Linked DNA regions of Pleomorphomonas sp. PLEO. The protein of the gene in region 1 binds, or shares a complex with, the protein of each later gene. Links are inferred from orthologs where the notes say so. Each region holds a gene or a part of one and is shown on either strand. Other genes may lie near its edges.

The links.
Region 2: the proteins of hisF (region 1) and hisH are in contact, whole or in part, in a crystal structure (PDB 6RU0), measured with the Thermotoga maritima proteins. The link is inferred for Pleomorphomonas sp. PLEO from one-to-one orthologs. Residues at the interface, in WP_004080486.1 of Thermotoga maritima: Met1, Leu2, Ala3, Arg5, Ser40, Glu41, Asp45, Glu46, Ala70, Glu71, Ile73, Asp74, Ile75, Pro76, Phe77, Asp98, Lys99, Ser122, Gln123, Glu161, Thr195, Leu196, Asn247, Arg249, Glu251; in WP_004080484.1 of Thermotoga maritima: Asn15, Arg18, Arg22, Arg117, Leu118, Pro119, His120, Met121, Gly122, Trp123, Asn124, Asn134, Gly135, Tyr136, Tyr138, Val140, Tyr158, Glu180, Lys181, Ser182, Ser183, Lys184, Ile185.

What each region holds. Positions count from the first base shown.
Region 1 is NZ_CP166625.1:4,025,444-4,032,216, reverse strand. Bases 1-2,953 are described here. They hold hisF (imidazole glycerol phosphate synthase subunit HisF), read right to left. Parts: upstream 1,889-2,953; coding sequence 1,112-1,888; downstream 1-1,111. Other genes in these bases: AB6N07_RS18650 (PAS domain-containing protein), read left to right, coding at 2,299-2,953; AB6N07_RS18660 (phosphoribosyl-ATP diphosphatase), read right to left, coding at 777-1,106; coaA (type I pantothenate kinase), read right to left, coding at 1-677. Also shown: more of AB6N07_RS18650, read left to right, coding at 2,954-3,774; AB6N07_RS18645 (SDR family oxidoreductase), read right to left, coding at 3,835-4,707; ATP-dependent protease subunit HslV, read left to right, coding at 4,862-5,419; ATP-dependent protease ATPase subunit HslU, read left to right, coding at 5,487-6,773.
Region 2 is NZ_CP166625.1:406,232-413,040, reverse strand. What follows is about bases 2,647-5,635. They hold hisH (imidazole glycerol phosphate synthase subunit HisH), read left to right. Parts: upstream 2,647-3,811; coding sequence 3,812-4,459; downstream 4,460-5,635. Other genes in these bases: AB6N07_RS01645 (hypothetical protein), read left to right, coding at 5,321-5,623; hisA (1-(5-phosphoribosyl)-5-[(5-phosphoribosylamino)methylideneamino]imidazole-4-carboxamide isomerase), read left to right, coding at 4,456-5,190; AB6N07_RS01660 (DUF2628 domain-containing protein), read left to right, coding at 3,342-3,815; hisB (imidazoleglycerol-phosphate dehydratase HisB), read left to right, coding at 2,737-3,330. Outside these bases: tRNA epoxyqueuosine(34) reductase QueG, read left to right, coding at 14-1,057; AB6N07_RS01670 (MFS transporter), read right to left, coding at 1,035-2,459; AB6N07_RS01640 (ferredoxin--NADP reductase), read left to right, coding at 5,925-6,698. UniProt on the Escherichia coli protein: IGPS catalyzes the conversion of PRFAR and glutamine to IGP, AICAR and glutamate. The HisH subunit catalyzes the hydrolysis of glutamine to glutamate and ammonia as part of the synthesis of IGP and AICAR.

The DNA.
Region 1 (6,773 bases):
GAGAAATCGAAGAAGTCGGAAACGAAGGGAATGCCGCGCCCGTCGCGTGGCAGCTTGCCGGTCTGAAGGACGTTGAGCCCCTCGAGGATCAGGATATCCGGCTGATCGACGACGATGCGCTCATCCGGCACGATGTCGTAGACCAGATGCGAATAGACCGGTGCCCAGACATTCGGCTTGCCGGCCTTGATGTCGGTGAGGAAGGAGAGCAGCGCCGCCCGATCGTAGCTTTCCGGGAAGCCCTTCTTTTCCATCAGGCCTTCTTCGCGCAACACCGCGTTTGGAAACAGAAAGCCGTCGGTGGTGACGAGGTCGACCTTCGGCGACGACGGCCACCGCGACATCATGGCCCTCAAGATACGCGCCGTCGTCGATTTGCCGACGGCTACCGAACCGGCGATGCCGATGATGAAGGGTTTCTTGGTGTCGGAACGCCCCAGGAAGCGACGAGCCGAAGAATGCAGCGATTGTGCCGATTCGACATAAAGTGACAGGAGGCGAGCGAGCGGCAGGAAGATGTCGGACGCTTCGTCGAGTTGCACCGGATCGTTCAGGGCGCGCAGTCGAATGACGTCGTCGAGTGTCAACGTCACCGGCATGCCGGCCCTGAGTTCGGCCCAGTCGGCTCGAGTGTAGACGTCATAAGGCGACAGCGCTTTCCGCGCGAACTGTTCCATTCGTCACCGTCTCCGGATCGCTGTCTGGCGAACCGCTGGTTTCAGATGCATGGCGGGAAATCGGCCACCGGCTAATGCCGGCGCGCCATGGTCTTAAGGTCAGTCGACCGGGCGGCTGGCCTTTTCCTGCAATCCGGACTGTGCCGTGCGGCGCTTGAGTTCGGCGAGCACGTCATCGAGCGGCACACCCTTGAGCGCCAGCACCACGACGAGATGATAGAGAAGGTCGGCGCATTCGTAGATCAGAGCGTCGGCATCGCCAGAAACAGCGGCGATCACGGTTTCCACCGCCTCTTCGCCGAGTTTCTGCGCCGCCTTGGCGGGGCCCTTTTCAGCCAGCTTGCGCGTGTAGGAGGAGGCATCCCCGTTCTTGAGGCGATCGGCAACGATCAGTTCAAGGTCGGAAAGCGTGAAGATGCTGTCAGCCATGCCGTTCATCCTTGGAGGCGGACGGGAACGCCGGCCGCGGCGAGATGCGCCTTGGCCTCGCCGATAGTGAAGGTGCCAAAGTGAAAGATCGACGCGGCAAGCACCGCGCCGGCATGCCCGTCGCGGATGCCTTCGACAAGATGGTCCAGCGTTCCGACGCCACCGGAGGCGATCACCGGGACCGACACCGCGTCGGCAATGGTACGAGTGAGCTCAAGATCGAAGCCGATCTTAGTGCCGTCGCGGTCCATCGAGGTCAACAGGATTTCGCCGGCGCCGAGCGATACGACTTCCTGAGCATATTCGACGGCGTCAATACCGGTCGCCTGCCGGCCGCCGTGTGTGAACACTTCCCAGCGCGGCTTTCCATCGTCCGAAGAGACGCGCTTGGCATCGATGGCGACGACGATACACTGGTCGCCGAACTTCTCCGAGGCGCGGCGCACCAGGTCGCGATCGCGTACGGCGGCCGACATGATGGAGGCCTTGTCGGCACCGGCCAGCAACAGCTCCCGGATGTCTTCGACCGAACGAACGCCACCGCCAACCGTCACCGGCATGAAGCAGCGCTCGGCGGTACGTCTGACAACATTGAGAAGGGTGCCCCGATTCTCGTGACTTGCGGTGATGTCGAGAAAGCAGAGCTCGTCGGCGCCGGCGGCGTCATAGGCGGCGGCGGCCTCAACCGGATCGCCGGCGTCGATAAGGTCGACGAAATTGACCCCCTTGACCACCCGGCCGTCCTTGACGTCGAGGCAGGGGATGACGCGCGCTTTCAGCATTGGGGCCACCGAAATTAAAAAGGCGCCCATTTCTTATACGGCTCCACGGATGGATGCCAGTCCCACGGAGCCGGACAGATCTGCGGCGGACGGGAGGCATGTAAATCCGTGCAACGCGTTGGGGGGCGAGTGTACGTCAGACTGCGCCTGCCAAAGGTCTTCACAAGGACCTCAGAAGAGATCCGCGGCGAATGGCACTCAAAAGTATGCTTTATGAAATGCAGTTATCGCAGGTAGCATAAACTATCCGTAAATGAATAGCCGATTAAGTGACAAGCCAATGTAACGGCTGATCATTTCCGATATTTTTGGTTCACATTTATTGTATGCGCGTTGCATATGAACCGGCCGATTTCTGAAATGATCGTTAAGTGCTGTTGGTCGGGTGGAGAAGGTGGGAGCAAGGATTTATGTGGCCCTTTTCAAATCATGAGGCCGCAGTCCTTGCGGCTCTCGATCGGTCTCTGGCGGTCATCGAGTTCGATCCGACCGGTAAGGTCATCACCGCGAACGCCAATTTCCTGAAGGTCATGGGCTATGAGCTTGCCGAGATCGTCGGCAAGCACCATTCGATGTTCGTCGATCCCAAGGAAGTTCAGAGCCCGAGCTATGCTGCGTTTTGGCGGGATCTTTCGGCTGGGCAGTTTATGTCAGCGGAGTTCAGGCGCGTCGCCAAGGGGGGGCGCGCTGTTTGGATCCAGGGCACCTACAATCCACTGCTGGACAAATCCGGCAAACTCTACCGAGTCGTCAAGTTTGCCTCCGATGTCACGGAGCGTAAGCTGAAAGACGCCAGGGTCCAGGGCGAGATCGATGCCATCAATCGCGCTCAGGCTGTCGTCGCCTTCGAGCCGGACGGCACCGTCATTGAAGCCAACGAGAACTTCCTGAAGGCGCTCGGTTACCGGCCGGAGGAAATTGTCGGCAAGCATCACTCGATGTTCGTCACGCCCGAGGAACGCAATAGCCCGGCCTATAAGAAGTTCTGGGAGGATCTCAGGTCCGGCCAGTTCAAGTCGGATGAGTTTCATCGCCTTGGCAAGGGCAATCGCGACGTCTTCTTGCAGGCGACCTACAATCCGATCTTCGATCTCAGCGGCCGGCTTATCCGCGTCACCAAATTCGCAACCGACATCACCGCCGTCATGGAACGGCGGCGCAAGCGGCAGGCCGCCCAGACCGAAATCAATCGGGAATTGGGTGAAGTGGCCGGCATGATCGCACGTTCCAACGCCGAGGCGGCCGGTGCCAACTCCACCGCCGGCACGACTGCCTCCAACGTGCAGGCGGTGGCTGCCGGCGCGGAAGAACTCGTGTCCTCCGTCGCCGAGATCAGTCGTCAGGTGAGTGTCGCCCTATCGGTGTCGCAAGACGCCGTTACTCAGGCCGATACGGCGACCAAGGTGGTCTCCGGGCTGGCGGTGGCGGCGCAGAAAATCGACCAGGTGGTCGAGTTGATCAACACCATTGCCGGCCAGACCAACCTTCTCGCGCTTAACGCCACGATCGAGGCGGCGCGCGCCGGCGAGATGGGCAAGGGCTTCGCGGTCGTTGCGCAGGAAGTCAAGCAACTCGCCGCCCAAACCTCCCGCGCCACTGATGAGATCGCCAGTGAAATCGCGGCGGTACAGACCATCTCGTCAAAGGCGGTCGAATCCATTGATGGCATTACCGCCATCATTGGCCGCATCAACGACATCTCGTCATCGATCGCCTCTGCCGTGGAGGAACAAGCGGCGGTGACGCAGAACATGTCAGGCAGCATGCACACGGCTGCGAGCGGCGTCGAAGAGATCGCCAAAGCGTTGGATGGCATCAGCCACTCGACGCAATCGATCGACGAGGCCGCCAACAAGCTGCAAAGGGCGGCGGCGACGCTCGCCTGAACGGCCTTTCTACGATCATCCGAGTCGCCCTCGTGACCATAGACAACGGCGGTTTGCTACTCAGCGCCAGCTTTCCTCCGCCCACATGCGGGAGAAAGCGGCGCGATAGTTGGGATAGGCGTAGGCAAGCCCGAGCGCCGACTTGCTCAGGCCGTTGGCGACCCGCTTGTTTTCGCCATAAAAGCTGCGGGCCATGGGCGACAGCTCGGCCGTCTCGAAGTCCTGTTCGGGCGGTGGTGCCATCCCCATCAGCTCGGCGGCGTAGGCGACGACGTCCTGTGGCGGTGCCGGTTCGTCGTCGGTTATGTTGAACAGGCCGCTGGCGCTTTTAGCGAAAGCGCCTTCCACGGCCGCCGCGATGTCCTCGACATGGATACGGTTGAACACCTGTCCCGGCTTGACGAGACGCCGGGCACTGCCTTCCGCGAGGTTGACGAAGCCATTGCGCCCCGGACCGTAGATCCCAGAAAGGCGCAGCACAGCCACTGGCACATCGATGCTTGCGCCAAAGGCGAGCCACTCGTTTTCGGCCTTTACCCGGGCCACCGACCGCGCGCTTTTCGGCCGGCAGTCGGAGGTCTCGTCCACCCAGGCGCCGTCGTGATCCCCATAGACCCCGACCGTCGAGAGATAGGCGATGGAGGCGAGCGATTTCTCGCCGGCGAGCGCTTCGGCGAGCACCGGCAAGACGCGATCGCCGCCATCCGGTCCCTCGGAAGGTGCGATGGAGATCAAGATGTGGGTGACACCGGACAGCGCCGGCCGCAGCGCTTCCGCCGTCTCGCGAGAGCCGTCGAAAAGGTGCATGTCGGCGAGCGGGGCGAGGGCAGCTGCCTTCGCCGCCGAGCGCGTTGTGCCAAGCGCCTCCTCCGGGGCGAGGCGGCGCAAGGCCGCCTTGGCGCTATAACCGAGGCCGAAGGCCATGAGCTTCATCGACAGATCTCCTGACGGTCGGGACGGTTTCGGAACCGTGATGTGGGCTGTGCCAGAGGCAAGTTGCATAGAGGCATTTCTGTCCTACATAAAGGCGTCATTCAGGGACGGTTTCCGCGCCACGGGCGGATGCCGTTGCCGCAAGGAGCATCTCATGATGGAACATACGAACCCGTCCACCTGGTACGGCACCACCATCGTATCGGTCCGCAAGGACGGCAAGGTGGTGATCGCCGGTGACGGGCAGGTCACGCTTGGCGCCACGGTGATCAAGCATACGGCGCGCAAGGTACGCCCGCTCGGGCGCGGTGACGTCATCGCTGGCTTTGCCGGCGCAACCGCCGACGCTTTCACGCTATTCGAGAGACTTGAAGCCAAGCTTGAGCAGTATCCAGGCCAGTTGATGCGCGCCTGCGTCGAACTCGCCAAGGACTGGCGCACCGACCGCTATCTTCGCAAGCTCGAGGCGATGATGATCGTCGCCGATGCGTCGATAACCTTGGTCTTGACCGGCACCGGCGACGTGTTGGAGCCCGAAGGCGGGATTGCCGGTATCGGTTCTGGCGGCACCTATGCACTCGCCGCCGCGCGGGCGCTCGCCGACAGTGATCGCGACGCCGAAGCCATTGCCCGCAAGGCGATGAAGATTGCCGCCGACATCTGCATCTACACCAACGAGAACGTGGTGGTCGAAAGCCTGCCCAAGGCCTGAATTCCATCCGTCCGGGTCGCTGGCCCTCGTGCGCCGCTCCGGATTGCTCCATCCAAGGATTAAAGTCATGCCCGATTTCTCGCCCCGCGAAATCGTCTCCGAACTCGACCGCCATATCGTCGGTCAGAAGGACGCCAAGCGCGCCGTCGCCATTGCGCTCCGCAACCGCTGGCGCCGTCTTCAGCTCGACTCTTCGCTCCGCGAGGAAGTGCTGCCAAAGAACATCCTGATGATCGGCCCCACCGGCGTTGGTAAGACGGAAATCTCCCGTCGTCTCGCCCGGCTCGTCAACGCGCCCTTCGTCAAGGTCGAGGCCACCAAATTCACCGAGATCGGCTATGTCGGCCGCGACGTCGAGCAGATCGTCCGCGACCTTCTCGAGGTTGGCATCTCGCTTGTCCGGGCGCAGCGCCGCAAGGACGTCGAGGCGAAGGCCCATCTCGCCGCTGAGGAGCGGGTACTCGATGCGCTGGTCGGTACGTCGGCGAGCCCATCGACGCGCGACGCTTTCCGCAAGAAGCTCCGGGCCGGCGAACTCGATGACAAGGAGATCGAGGTCGAACTGACGGCGACCGCCAGCGGTGCGGGTGGCATGGAGATCCCCGGCATGCCGGGCGGGCAGGTCATCAATCTCTCCGAAATGATGCAGAAGATGATGGGCGGTGTGAAGAAGACCCGCCGCGTCAACGTCAAGGACAGCCACGATCTGCTGACAGCCGAGGAGGCCGACAAGCTGATCGACCAAGACAAGATCGTTGCCGAGGCGATTGACTCTGTCGAAAACAACGGCATCGTCTTCCTCGACGAGATCGATAAGATCTGCGCCAAGGACGGTCGCGATGGTTCTGTGTCGCGCGAAGGCGTGCAGCGTGACTTGCTGCCGCTGATCGAGGGCACGACGGTCTCCACCAAGTATGGCTCGGTGAAAACCGACCACATCCTGTTCATCGCCTCCGGTGCCTTCCACGTTGCCAAACCATCGGATCTTCTGCCCGAGCTTCAGGGACGACTGCCGATCCGGGTCGAGCTGAAGCCGCTCGACAAGGACGATTTCCGTCGCATCCTGACCGAACCGCAGGCGAGCCTCATCAAACAGTATGTGGCGCTGATGCAGACCGAAGGCGTGACGCTGGTCTTCACCGACGATGCCATCGACGCCGTTGCCGAGATCGCCGTCCACGTCAACGCCACCGTCGAGAACATCGGTGCGCGGCGACTGCAGACGGTGCTGGAGCGTATTCTCGACGAGATCTCGTTCTCGGCGCCCGACCGATCCGGCGAGACGGTGACCGTCGACGGAGACGCGGTGAGGAAAGCGCTCGGCGACTTGGCCCGCAACACCGACCTAAGCCGG
Region 2 (6,809 bases), 3.6 Mb from region 1 along the record:
AGGGAGCGCTCTCGTGAACTGGCGAGCCCGCGCTCGCGATCTCGGGTTCTCGGCGATCGGTGTTGCGCCGGTCGATCGGCTCGGAGACGCCGCGCGCCGATTGCGCTCGTTTGTTGACCTCGGTCGCCATGGCTCGATGGCTTGGATGGAAGAGACCATCGAACGGCGGTCTGACCCGCGCGTCCTATGGCCGGAGGCACGATCAGCCGTCGTGCTTGCAATGAATTATGGCCCGGATGGCGATCCGTTGGACAATCTTGCAAGGCCCAGCGTTGGCAACATTTCCGTCTATGCCCGCCATCGCGACTATCATGACGTCCTGAAGGGGCGCCTCAAGGAAGTGGCGGGCCTCATCGCCCGCGATACAAGCGCCGACGTCAAGGTCTTCGTTGATACCGCGCCCTTGATGGAAAAGCCGCTTGCCGCGCTGGCGGGGATGGGCTGGCAGGGCAAGCACACCAACCTCGTCTCGCGCGACTTTGGCTCCTGGCTGTTTCTCGGGGTGATCCTGTCGGCCGCCGATCTGCCGCCGAACGAGCCGTCCGCGGACCATTGCGGCGCCTGCCGCCGCTGCCTTGACGCCTGTCCGACGGGTGCTCTGCCTGCGCCCTATCAGATCGACGCGCGGCGCTGCGTCTCCTATCTCACCATCGAGCACGCTGGCCCCATTCCGGAGGAGTTGAGACCGCTGATTGGGAATCGCATCTATGGCTGCGATGATTGCCTGGCCGTCTGTCCCTGGAACAAGTTTGCGAGCGAAGCTGCCGAGATGAAGCTGAGACCGCGCCCGGAGCTGACGGCGCCGTCGCTCGCCGCTCTCGCGGCACTGGATGACGCGGCCTTCCGTGCATTGTTCGCCGGATCGCCGGTAAAGCGCATCGGCCGGAATCGCTTCGTCCGCAATGTCGCGATCGCCATCGGCAACTCCGGCGACCCGGCGCTGATTCCGGCGTTGGCGCCACTTGTCGAAGATCTCGATCCGATTGTCGCTGAGGCTGCAAGATGGGCGCAGGATCGCCTTCTCCCGCTGGACGCTAGCGATCGCCGGCTCCGCTGACCTCTCGGCCGAAAGCGTCGGGTACTCGAAGCGCTGTGAGGGTGCCGACCAGCGCCAGCGCCGCCATGATCCAGAACGTGCCCTGAAGTTCGCGGAGGCCTATTTCCTCACTACCCATGGCGGCTTGCAGGGCCGATAGGCTGAACGCGGCAACCGCGACACCGGCGGCTTGCGTCGCCTGTTGCATCATGGCGATCAGGTTGGAGGCATTGCCGCGCTCGGCACCGGGTACGTCGGCGAAAGCCAATGCCGTCAGCGTGGTCAGTTGCACCGAGCGAACGCTGCCGGCAAACAGCAGGATCAGCACCACCAAGAAAGGCTGGTCAAGCGAGCCGACCAGGGCGCAGGCCACCATCGACAGAGCCACCAGTACGCCGTCGCCGATGAGCAATCGGCGGAAGCCGAACCGCCGCATCAGCGGCGTGGTAATGAACTTGATGCCGAGATTGCCGACGAAATAAACCAGCACCCATAGTCCGGCCGATGCCGGCGATAGTCCGAAGCCAAGCTGGAACCACAAGGGAAGCAGGAACGGTGCCGCCGAGAACAGTACGCGATAAAGACCACCGGGATGAAAGGCATAGCTGAGGCTGGGCCGCGACAGCGCGGCAAGCGACAGCAGCGGTTCCGGATGGCGCCTCAGATGGCGGATGGCAGCGATACCGAGGAGAGCGCCGACGCCGATCATCGTCAGCGCTATGGTCCGCTCGCTTCCAGTCTCTGCCGAGCGCTGGAAGCCGGACAGCAGCGCCGTCAGGCTAGTAGCGCACAGAAGGAAGCCGACGACATCGAGCCGCCGGGGGCTCGTCTCGCGCTCGTTCGGTACCAGACGGAGAATTGCCAGCATCCCGCAGACGCCAAGGGGTAGATTGAGCCAGAAGTTCCAACGCCAGCTCAGATGCTCGGTGATGAAGCCGCCGAGCACCGGCCCCACGATCGGCGCCATCAGGGCTGGCCAGACCATCAGTGCCGTGGCGCGCACGAAGTCCGCCCTGGCGGCTCGACGCATCACCACCGCCGTGCCGACTGGCAGCAACAGGGCGCCGCCGACCCCTTGCACCACCCGTGCGAAGATCAGTTCCGGCAATGTTTGACAGAGCGCGCACCACACTGATGACAGCGTGAAGGCCACCAGCGCCGCCACCAGTACGTCGCGCGCTCCAAACCGGTCCGACAGCCAGTTGGCGAGGGGCGAAGCGGCGGCTGCCGCCAGCACGTAAGCGGTAACCGCCAGCGATAAATCGATCGTCGTTACGCCAAAGGCGTGCGCCATCGTCGGGAGTGACGTGTTGATGATGGCGCTATCGAGGATCTGCATGAAGCCGATCGCCGCCATGGTAAGCGCGATCGCCGGCGAATAACGGGTGAGAGCTACAGCGGGAAGGACAGGCGTATCAGTCATCGGAAAGGGCAAACGAAAAGGCGGACGATGAAGCCAACCGCCACCGGACGTCCGCTGTCCAGGCGGTTGCCGCGCGTAGCGGCATCGGCACTTCTCATGCGGCATCGAGTGCTAAAAGGACAGGCCGGATCCGGCATGTCCTATTCACTGTTCGGTGAAATGCAACCTGGGCTCTTGTTAGGAGGGCACGGTCCCCCAAGGGCGGCATTTCCCGTTTTCATTTCTTCCTGCCCCTGATAGAAGCCCATTATTCCCGCCGCAGGAGTGACAGCGAGCCATGCGCACGGCCAGCCTCAGCCGCTCGACCCGCGAAACCGAGATCTCCGTCCGCCTCGACCTTGACGGTCGCGGCGAGGCTGACATCTCGACCGGTGTCGGCTTCTTCGACCACATGCTGACGCAGATCGCCCGCCATGGTCTGATCGATCTTGAAATCAAGGCGAAGGGCGACCTTCACATCGATGATCACCACACCGTCGAGGATGTCGGCATCGCACTCGGCCAATGTTTTCGCAAGGCACTGGGCGACAAGGCGGGCATCAGCCGCTATGCCGATGTGACGGTGCCGCTCGACGAAGCATTGTCCCGCGTGGTTGTCGATATCTCCGGCCGACCGTATCTGGTCTTCCGCACTGTCTTCCACGCGCCGAAAATCGGCAGCTTCGACACACAGCTCGTCGAGGAATGGTTTCGCGCCTTCGCCATGCAGGCTGGCCTGACGTTGCACGTCGAGACCTTCTACGGATCGAACGATCACCATATTGCTGAAAGCTGCTTCAAGGCACTGGCCCGCGCTCTGCGCCTCGCCGTTGCCGTCGATCCGGCTCAGGGCGGTCGTGTACCGTCCACCAAGGGTGTGCTCGAAGCCTGACGGAGGCATTGATGGCCATCTACAGTGTTCACCTGCCGCGCAACGCCGCGCCGGACGTCGCAGCCGACCGCTCCATCTTCGTGCGCGATGGCTTTGCCTTCTGGGCTCTGCTGCTTGGACCTCTGTGGTTCCTCAGATATCGCGAATGGCTCGGCCTTGTTGGCTGGCTGGTGCTCGCCACGCTGATTACCGTTTCCGAACGCTGGCTCGGGCCGGTGACCAGCGGTGGTTTCGAGCTGATCCTGGCGCTTGCCACCGGCGTCGCCGCCAATGACATCCGCCGTCTGACACTGGCGTTGCGCGGGTTCCGGGAAAGCGTCGTTGTCGAAGGGCCGAACCGTGAGGCGGCCGAACGACGCTTCTTCGATACTTGGCTTGCCCAGCCTCGTCCGACTTCGCCGCCGGTACCGCCCGTTCTTCATCCTGCGAGGAGTGTCCCACCGGGCGTCCTCGGCCTCTTCCCCGAAAGCGGAGCGCGGCCATGAGTGTTGCCATTATCGATTATGGGTCAGGCAATTTGCGGTCGGCTGCCAAGGCTTTCGAGCGGGCTGCCCGTGACGCCAATGACGCGACGATTGTGGTCACGGCCGATCCTCATGCCGTTCGCACCGCCGACCGCGTCGTGTTGCCGGGTGTCGGGGCCTTTGCCGATTGCAAGGCAGGTCTCGCCGCCGTTCCAGGCATGATCGAAGCGTTGACCGAGACGATCATCGAAAAAGGGCGGCCGTTCCTTGGCATTTGCGTCGGCATGCAGCTGATGGCGCGACGCGGCCTCGAGAAGACGGTGACCGAGGGTCTCGGCTGGATCGATGGCGACGTTGAACCTATTAGACCGGCCGATCCGGCGCTCAAGGTGCCGCACATGGGCTGGAACACCATCGATCTCATTCGGCCCCATGCTCTGCTGGAGGGGCTGCCGACCGGCGAGAAAGGCCTCCATGCCTATTTCGTTCACAGCTACCACATGACGTTGCGCGAAGCCGACGCCCTGGTTGCCGTTGCCGACTACGGCGGTCCGGTTACCGCCATGGTTGGTCGCGACAACATCGTCGGTACTCAGTTTCATCCCGAAAAGAGCCAGACGCTCGGCCTCGGCCTTATTGCCAACTTCCTGAGGTGGCGCCCGTGATCCTTTACCCCGCCATCGATCTCAAGGACGGCGCCTGCGTTCGGCTGAAGCTTGGCGATATGAACGCCGCCACCGTCTACAACGCCGATCCGGCCGCCCAAGCTCGTGCCTTCCGCGATATCGGCTTTCCGTGGCTGCATGTCGTCGATCTCAACGGCGCCTTTGCCGGTCGTTCGGTCAATGGTGAGGCCGTCGATGCCATTCTCGCGGCCGTGGCATCCGGCATGCGCGTCCAGCTTGGTGGCGGCATTCGTGATATGGCGGCCATCGAGACATGGCTGAGCAAGGGCATTTCCCGCGTCATTCTTGGAACGGTGGCCTTGCGCGATCCGGAGCTGGTGAAGACCGCCGCGAAAGCCTTTCCAGGCCGCGTTGTGGTCGGCATCGACGCCCGAGGTGGCAAGGTGGCTGTGGAAGGGTGGGCGGAAAGTGCTGAGCTCACCGCTGTTGAACTGGCCGGCCGCTTCGAGGATGCCGGGGTGGCCGCCATCGTCTACACCGACATCGATCGCGATGGCGTGCTGAAAGGGCTCAACCTTCCCGCGACGCTGGCACTCGCCCGTGCCGTGTCGATTCCTGTGATCGCCTCAGGCGGTCTCGCCTCGATGGCGGACATCGAGGCGCTCTGTCAGCCGGAGGCCGCGGTCCTCAACGGTGCCATCACCGGCCGAGCGCTTTATGACGGTCGCCTCGACCCGCGCGCTGCTCTTGCACGCCTGGCCGAAGTTTAGTCTGCCGTGACATCATAGCTTCGTGACAACAGCTCGCGGCAAATTCAATCAAAATTGAGCTATTGTTGTAAGCTGGTCCTAAGCGCGAGCTGCCATAATCCGGGTATTGGGCTTTGTCCGGAGTATGGCCATGCTGTTCATTATCGCGATGTCGGGTTTGGTAGGGTTTGTCGCCGGTGTGAGAGTGCGCCTGGTCCCACTTATCTTCCTGGCAGCGGTCGTGGCCTGTGGCGCAGCAGTGGGTGCCACCACGCTGGCGTTGCCCGGATGGCAGATCGCTCTTTCGATCGTGCTTGCCGTAACCGCATTCGAGCTTGCCGCTTTCGCCGCCTTGTCGGTACGGGTCGGCCTGTCGCGTTCCGTCACCGAGCCGCAAAAGGCGAGCGCCAAGTCGGCTCGGCCGGCTCGGGCCGGTGCAACAGCCGCCCACTGAGTGGCGTGCGAGCTAAGTTGGAAGGGGGTAACGCCCCGTTGCCAGTCTTCAGTCGCCTGGGACGCAATCCTGCCATGCAGTCCGGTCGGCAGCTTTCGGCGGTTTTTTCCTTGGAATGACTGGAATTTGCAACTCGTTTGCTTCATCTAGAAAGGCAGAGGGTGTTATCACCTGCACGCGGTGAGGCCTATCGATGCGGACTCGTGTCGGTTGGCTGCATATGCACTGGCAGAGGAAGCCGATTTTGAACGCCTATACCTCCACCGTTGCGACCGGCGCCGAAGGCGCGCAGGCCTTCCCAATTCCCGACAACGTCTATGCCGAAACGGTGACAGAGGTTCGCCATTACACTGAGCGGCTGTTCCGGTTCCGCACGACGCGCCCGGCCAGTTTCCGCTTCCGTTCCGGCGAGTTCGTGATGATCGGCCTGCCAAATGCCGAACGCCCGGTATTTCGGGCCTATTCGGTTGCCAGCCCCGCCTGGGACGATGAGCTTGAGTTTTTCTCCATCAAGGTGCCGGGCGGTCCGCTCACCGAATATCTGCAGAAGATCAAGGTTGGCGACACCATCCTGATGCGCAAGAAGCCGACGGGAACGCTGGTGATCGATGCGCTGTTGCCCGGCAAACGGCTCTATCTTCTGTCGACCGGCACCGGTCTTGCTCCCTTCGCCAGCCTCATCCGTGATCCCGAGGTCTACGAGAAGTTTGATGAGGTCATCCTCGTCCAGACTTGCCGCGAGGTTGCCGAGCTCGCCTATGCGCGTGAGCTCCAGGACGAGGTGGTCAATCACGAATTCCTTGGCGAACTCGCCGCGGGCAAGCTCCGCCTCTATGATGCGGCGACGCGCGAGCCGTATCCGCGCGAAGGTCGCATTACCGATCTCATCGATTCCGGCAAGCTATTCTCCGACCTCGGCGTCACCCCCTTCGATCCGTCAACCGACCGCGCGATGATTTGCGGCTCGATGGCGATGATCAAGGACACCAAGGACCGGCTGGAGCATTTCGGCCTTGTCGAAGGGGCCAACAACGCTCCCAACACCTTCGTCGTCGAGCGTGCCTTCGTCGGTTGAGTGTTGGCTTCGAGCAATAAGCGTAACAAAAAGGGGCGTCCCTCGCGGGCGCCCTTTTCATTTGTCATGTTGAGGGCTTAGGCGGACTTCAGCGTGGCGATGAAGCCGGCG